Linked DNA regions of Simiduia agarivorans SA1 = DSM 21679. The protein of the gene in region 2 interacts with the protein of the main gene of each other region in a pairwise test. Links are inferred from orthologs where the notes say so. Each region holds a gene or a part of one and is shown on either strand. Other genes may lie near its edges. The genes, in order: gyrA and gyrB.

What was found.
Region 1: the proteins of gyrB (region 2) and gyrA interact in binary tests that used the Escherichia coli proteins (3 or more experiments, as listed by UniProt). The link is inferred for Simiduia agarivorans SA1 = DSM 21679 from one-to-one orthologs.

The regions. Positions count from the first base shown.
Region 1 is NC_018868.3:558,018-561,491, reverse strand. The notes cover bases 205-3,355. They hold gyrA (DNA gyrase subunit A), read right to left. Parts: upstream 2,986-3,355; coding sequence 424-2,985; downstream 205-423. Other genes in these bases: M5M_RS02510 (TRZ/ATZ family hydrolase), read left to right, coding at 3,257-3,355; pheA (prephenate dehydratase), read right to left, coding at 205-398. In the rest of the region: more of pheA, read right to left, coding at 1-204; more of M5M_RS02510, read left to right, coding at 3,356-3,474. UniProt on the Escherichia coli protein: A type II topoisomerase that negatively supercoils closed circular double-stranded (ds) DNA in an ATP-dependent manner to maintain chromosomes in an underwound state.
Region 2 is NC_018868.3:2,741,994-2,745,377, forward strand. What follows is about bases 324-3,384. They hold gyrB (DNA topoisomerase (ATP-hydrolyzing) subunit B), read right to left. Parts: upstream 3,031-3,384; coding sequence 616-3,030; downstream 324-615. Other genes in these bases: M5M_RS12190 (lysophospholipid acyltransferase family protein), read left to right, coding at 324-557; recF (DNA replication/repair protein RecF), read right to left, coding at 3,046-3,384. Also shown: more of M5M_RS12190, read left to right, coding at 1-323. UniProt on the Escherichia coli protein: DNA gyrase negatively supercoils closed circular double-stranded DNA in an ATP-dependent manner to maintain chromosomes in an underwound state.

The DNA.
Region 1 (3,474 bases), 2.2 Mb from region 2 along the record:
TCATCGATGGCCGACATCGGGCGGGTAACCGCACTATGGCCAAAGTGCTTGATTGCCGCTTGTTGAGTGAACGTGCCCTCCGGGCCGAGGAACGCCACTTTGATGGGCTCTTCCAGGGCCAAGCAGGCAGACATTATCTCCCGGAAAAGCCGCGCCATTTCCTCATCGTTAAGCGGACCTTTATTGCGCTCCATGGCACGCCGCAACACTTGCGCCTCGCGCTCTGGCCGGTAAAACGTCACCTGCGGCTCGCCAGCGGCTTTTTTGACCTCAGCAACTTCCTGGGCACAGCGGGCGCGCTCGCTGATCAACTCGCCGATTTGTTCATCGATAGTGTCTATCCGGTCGCGCAGCGCGATCAGATTCTGTTTCGTTTCCGATTGTGGATCGTGACTCATACAAATGTTCTTTATTTTAACGGGCTTACTCTTCGCCGCCTTCTTCCGGTTCGTCTTCTTCAGACTCCGCAATGCGCTCGACTCCTACCAATTGTTCGCCGTCTTTGACTTTAATCAGGCGAACACCCTGGGTGTTCCGGCTCAGTACCGACACCTCATCAACCCGCGTGCGCACCAGCGTGCCCAAATCGGAAATGAGCATAATTTCTTCACCGTCCATGACCTGAACAGCGCCGACCAGCGCGCCATTGCGCTCAGAACTTGCCATTGCGATCACGCCTTGCGAACCACGCCCCTTGGTCGGGAACTCATCTACCTGAGTACGCTTACCGTAGCCATTTTCACTGACAGTCAACACGTAGCCATTCTCTTGCGGCACAACCATACCCACTACGGTTGCACCTTCGGGCATACGGATGCCGCGCACACCGCGGGAAACGCGGCCCATCGAACGTACATCGTCTTCGGCAAAACGAGCGGCTTTGCCAGTAGAAGCAAACAGGATAATGGTTTGCTTACCATCGGTAATGGCCGTCTCTACCAACTGATCCCCTTCATCGAGCTCAATCGCTTTCAGACCGACACTGCGGGGACGGGAGAATTGGGTTAACGCCGTTTTCTTGACTGTGCCGTTAGCCGTGGCCATGAAGATAAAATGATCGTCGTCGTATTCATCAACAGGCAGAATCGATGTCACCCGCTCACCTTCAGCCAGTGGCAGCAAGTTAACCACTGGACGACCACGTGACTGGCGACCCGCCAATGGAATTTCATAGACTTTTAACCAGTACACCTTACCGGCATTGGTAAACAGCAATATGGTGGTGTGGGTATTGGCAATCAACAAATGCTCAACGAAATCTTCGTCTTTTACGGCAGTGGCAGACTTGCCCTGCCCGCCCCGGCGCTGCGCCTGGTAGTCGGTCAGCGGCTGACTTTTTGCGTAGCCACCGTGGGAGATGGTTACCACACGATCTTCTTCTGTGATCAGATCCTCAATGGTCAGGTCGCGACGTGACGTGACGATTTCCGACCGGCGCTCATCACCAAAATCCACCAGTACCTGTTCTAATTCGCCGCGAATCACTTCCATCAAGCGGACGGAAGACCCGAGAATTTCCAGGTATTCAGCGATCTGGTTGAGTTTTTCCTGATACTCCGCCAACAGCTTGTCGTGCTCCATGCCGGTGAGGCGGTGCAGGCGCAATTCCAGAATGGCCTGAGCCTGCTCGGGCGACAGATAATAACGACCGTCGCGCATGCCGAACTGTTCCGGTAAACCGTCCGGGCGACAAGCATCGCTGCCCGCTCGCTCGAGGAACTGACTGATGGTGCCAGACTCCCAGCCACGGGCGAGCAAGGCATCTTTTGCATCCGCCGGTGTCGCAGAAGCCTTGATCAGCTCGATCACAGGATCAATGTTGGCGATGGCCACCGCCAGGCCTTCCAGAATATGGCCGCGCTCGCGCGCTTTACGCAGCAGATAGACCGTACGCCGGGTCACCACTTCGCGCCGGTGGCGAACAAAATACTCGAGCATCTCTTTCAGGTTCAGGATGCGCGGCTGACCGTCAACCAAGGCGACGATATTGATACCGAAAACGTTTTCCAGCTGGGTCTGAGCGTAGAGGTTATTGAGAATAACGTCGCCCACCTCACCCCGCTTCAGTTCAATCACCACGCGCAAACCGTCTTTGTCGGACTCGTCGCGCAGCTCACTGATGCCTTCGATTTTCTTTTCTTTTACCAGTTCCGCGATCTTTTCAATCAGGCGGGCTTTGTTCACCTGATAGGGAATTTCTGAAATGACAATGCGCTCGCGGCTGGTTTTTGCATCCACTTCCACTTCCGCGCGGGCGCGGATATAAATACGACCACGTCCGGTTTTATAGGCTTCGATAATACCCGCACGGCCGTTAATGATGGCCGCCGTGGGGAAATCCGGCCCCGGAATGTACTCCATCAGCTCGTCGATGGTGATATCGGCATTGTCAATCAACGCCAGACAGCCCTTGACCACCTCGGTCAGGTTGTGGGGCGGGATATTGGTCGCCATACCCACCGCAATACCGGAAGAGCCATTGACCAACAGATTCGGAATGCGTGTGGGCAGTACCGCGGGTATTTGCTCGGTACCGTCGTAGTTAGGGACGTAATCAACCGTCTCTTTATCGAGATCAGCCAGTAAATCGTGGGCAATTTTGGCCATGCGGATTTCGGTGTATCGCATGGCGGCTGCGGAATCGCCGTCAATGGAACCGAAGTTACCCTGGCCGTCTACCAGCATGTAACGCAGACTGAATGGTTGAGCCATCCGCACAATCGTATCGTACACAGCAGAGTCGCCGTGAGGATGGTATTTACCGATCACGTCACCGACAACACGGGCCGACTTCTTGTAAGGTTTGTTCCAATCGTTATTGAGCTCGCTCATAGCGAACAGCACGCGCCGGTGCACAGGTTTAAGGCCATCGCGCACATCGGGCAGTGCACGGCCAACGATGACGCTCATGGCATAGTCGAGGTATGACTGCTTGAGTTCGTCTTCGATATTGACTGGTGATATTTCTTTCGCTATTTCACCCATGGAGGCTCTTTATCCTTTGCTTGTTGGTCTTAGCCCTGCAACCCCGCGCAGCTCAAAAAGTAGGCTGCAAAGGTGGTTTTTCGAGCACCTCTGCGCTGGCAGAGTCAGGCGCGGCTTTACAGCCCGCACAATCGCCGGATACTACCATAAATTCAATTACATAGGCACTGCCCCTGATGCTGAGCGAACATCCTAGGTATACTGCCCGACCGGAGCCCGAGCGGCACACGAACTGGTCAAAAAGCAACCAGAATAGAGGGTGAGAAATTCCATGAATTCAGGCAAACAAACCGTCGATCTGGTGATCAATGCGAAGTGGATAGCACCGGCGGCACCAGAGGGTCGCGTACTCAGTGACTGCGCTCTGGTGATCTCTGACGGAAAAATCGTGGACATAACCAGCCAAACGCAGGCGACCCGACAATACCTGGCAGAGACTGAGCACCACCTGGATCATCACCTGGTCACCCCTGGCTTTATTAACGCGCA
Region 2 (3,384 bases):
AAATCACCTGCGGAGCGACCTATGAAATCCGCGGTCGGGAAAACCTTCCCAGCGGTCCGAGCGTGGTGTTGTCCAACCACCAGTCAGCCTGGGAAACCCTGGCATTGCAGTACTTGTTCAGCCCGGCTTCAACGGTACTGAAACGGGAGTTGTTAAACATCCCGGTATTCGGTTGGGGATTGAGGGCCATGGAACCCATCGCGATTGATCGCAGCAACCCCAGAGAAGCCTTAAAAGCGGTGAAGGAGCAAGGGCAGGCCCGCCTCGCCAGCGGTAATCATGTGTTGATCTTCCCTGAGGGCACACGCAAAGCACCCGGTGAGTTGGGCAGCTTTGCCCGCTCCGGCGCCGATATTGCCTGCGCGGCCGGCGTGCCCATCGTACCGGTTGCACACAACGCCGGCACCGTTTGGCCCACCCGTCAGTGGAAAAAGCGCCCAGGGCATGTGGTATTGAGTATTGGTCCAAGCCTTCAGACCGAGGGAAACAACAGCAAACAGGTCACAGAACAAGCCCGTCAGTGGATCGAACAAGAACTGCATCGCATTGCCGGTTAAGCATTGTAGGTAATAAAAAAGGCGGTCTTTAGACCGCCTTTTTTATTACCGGATGTTTTTACACATCCAGATTTTCCACGCTCAGGGCGTTGGTCTCAATGAAATCACGCCGGGGTTCTACCTGATCCCCCATCAAACAGGTAAAGATCTGGTCAGCAGCCACCGCATCTTCGATGGTAACCCGCAGCATGCGACGGCTTTCCGGATCCATGGTGGTTTCCCACAATTGACCAGGGTTCATTTCACCCAGGCCTTTGTAGCGCTGAATGTTGTATCCACGACGGGATTCGCCCATCAGCCATTCCAGGGCTGCCTTGAAGCTTTGGGTGGCAAAGGTACGTTCGCCACGCTTGATGAAACCGGTAGGCTCCAGCAATCCATTGAGCTTGTCACCCAGAGCAACCATAGCAGCGTACTCGCGCCCACCCAGAAAATCCTGACCAAGGGTGTAGTCAGTTGGCACACCATGGGCGATCACTTCGATACAGGGTTCATAAATATGGCGTTCGCCGTTTTCCAGTGCTTTGACCTGGAAACGGTGCGTGCCGGTAGCCACATTCGCGAGTCGGGCATTGAGCTGGTCACACCAGGCGGCTACCGAGCCTTCATCCGTTAATGTCGCCGTATCAATGCCTTGCAGGTATACCAGCGATTCGAGTACTTCTGCCGGGTATACCCGCGACAGGCGATCAATCATGCGCATGACGCGACGGTATTCTTCCACCAGAGCACCCAGCGCTTCGCCTGAAATACCAGGCGCTTCGGCATTTACATGCAAAGAGGCATTTTCAAGGGCCGCTTGCGTGAGATAGGCGGTAAGTGCTTCATCGTCCTTCAGGTACTGTTCCTGCTTGCCCTTGCTGATCTTATACAGCGGCGGTTGGGCAATGAAAATGTGCCCACGTTCCACCAGCTCACGCATTTGACGGAAGAAAAAGGTCAATAACAGGGTCCGGATATGGGAACCATCCACGTCCGCATCCGTCATGATAATAATGGAATGGTAACGCAGCTTTTCCGGGTTAAATTCTTCCTTGCCAATGCCACAGCCAAGCGCCGTGATCAGGGTGCCCACCTCTGCAGACGAGAGCATTTTGTCGAACCGGGCCTTTTCAACGTTCAGGATTTTACCTTTCAAAGGCAAAATAGCCTGCGTGCGGCGGTCCCTGCCCTGCTTGGCGGATCCACCGGCGGAATCACCCTCCACCAGGTAGATTTCAGATAATGCCGGGTCTTTTTCCTGACAATCTGCCAGCTTACCGGGCAAACCGGCAATATCCAGCGCACCTTTACGGCGGGTCATTTCACGGGCTTTACGGGCCGCCTCACGGGCACGGGCCGCTTCGATCATCTTGGTCACCACGGCTTTGGCATCACCGGGGTTTTCTAACAAGTAGTCCGTAAATGCCTGGCCCATCTCCTGCTCCACGGCGGTTTTCACCTCAGAGGAAACCAATTTGTCTTTGGTTTGTGAGGAGAACTTCGGATCCGGTACCTTGACTGAAATGATCGCGGTTAAACCTTCGCGGGCGTCGTCACCGGTGGTGGCAACCTTGGCATTTTTGCCCAGACCTTCCTTCTCGATATAGGTATTCAGGCCGCGCGTCAGTGCAGCGCGGAAGCCTGCCAGGTGAGTACCGCCATCCCGCTGAGGGATATTATTGGTATAGCAATAAATATTCTCCTGGAAGCTGTCGTTCCACTGGAGTGCCACCTCAACGCCTATACCATCTTCGCGCTGGGTATTGAAATGCATGGTTTTATTAATAGACGTCTTATTGACGTTCAGGTATTCCACAAAAGCATGCAGACCGCCCGCATACTCGTAGACCTCTTCCTTACCGGTGCGCTCGTCTTTCAGTACGATACGCACGCCTGAATTCAGGAAAGACAGTTCACGCAGACGTTTGGCCAGGTAATCGTAATGGAATTCTATGTTGGTGAAGGTGTTCGCCGATGGCTTGAAGTAAACCTGCGTACCGGTAGTCGCCGCGTCGCCAACCACCGTCAATGGGCCCTGTGGCACGCCATGATGGTAGATCTGCTCATGGATCTTTCCACCACGGCGAATGGTCAGTTTCAGCTCTTCGGACAAGGCATTTACTACCGAAACACCCACACCGTGAAGTCCGCCAGACACCTTATAGGTGTTGTCATCGAACTTGCCGCCAGCATGCAACACGGTCATGATCACTTCCGCTGCTGAAACGCCTTCCTCGTGCATTTCAGTAGGGATACCACGGCCATTATCGGATACAGAAATGGATTCGTTAGGGTGAATGACGACGCGGATTTCGGAGCAGTAGCCTGCCAGCGCTTCATCAATGGAGTTATCCACCACCTCGAACACCATATGGTGCAAGCCGGTGCCATCGTCCGTGTCGCCGATATACATGCCAGGACGCTTACGAACGGCATCCAGGCCTTTCAGGACCTTAATACTGGACGAATCATAGTTCTTCTGTTCGGACATTCAGGTCACTCCAAATCAACCATTATTTTGTTCTAATTTGCTTATCACACCTTGTTCCACGTGGAACAAGTCGAAGGAAACGCCCAAGGCCTGCCAGGCGCCCGTCAATTGCCCAGGGTCTATGCCGGTCACAAATATCTGGGCATCCAACGCTAACAGCCACTGCGCAAGCAGTTGCCTATGTTCTTCATCTAGTTCCGCTGGCAGATCATCCAACAGGTATACACAGGTTCTGTGTGTCGTCTGCTGAAATACCTGGCCAGCGCTGATTTTTAGTGCACAGGCCAGTATTTTTTGCTGACCACGAGAAAGAAACTCTTCTGCAGGCGCCCTGTTCAAGCGTATTCTCAAATC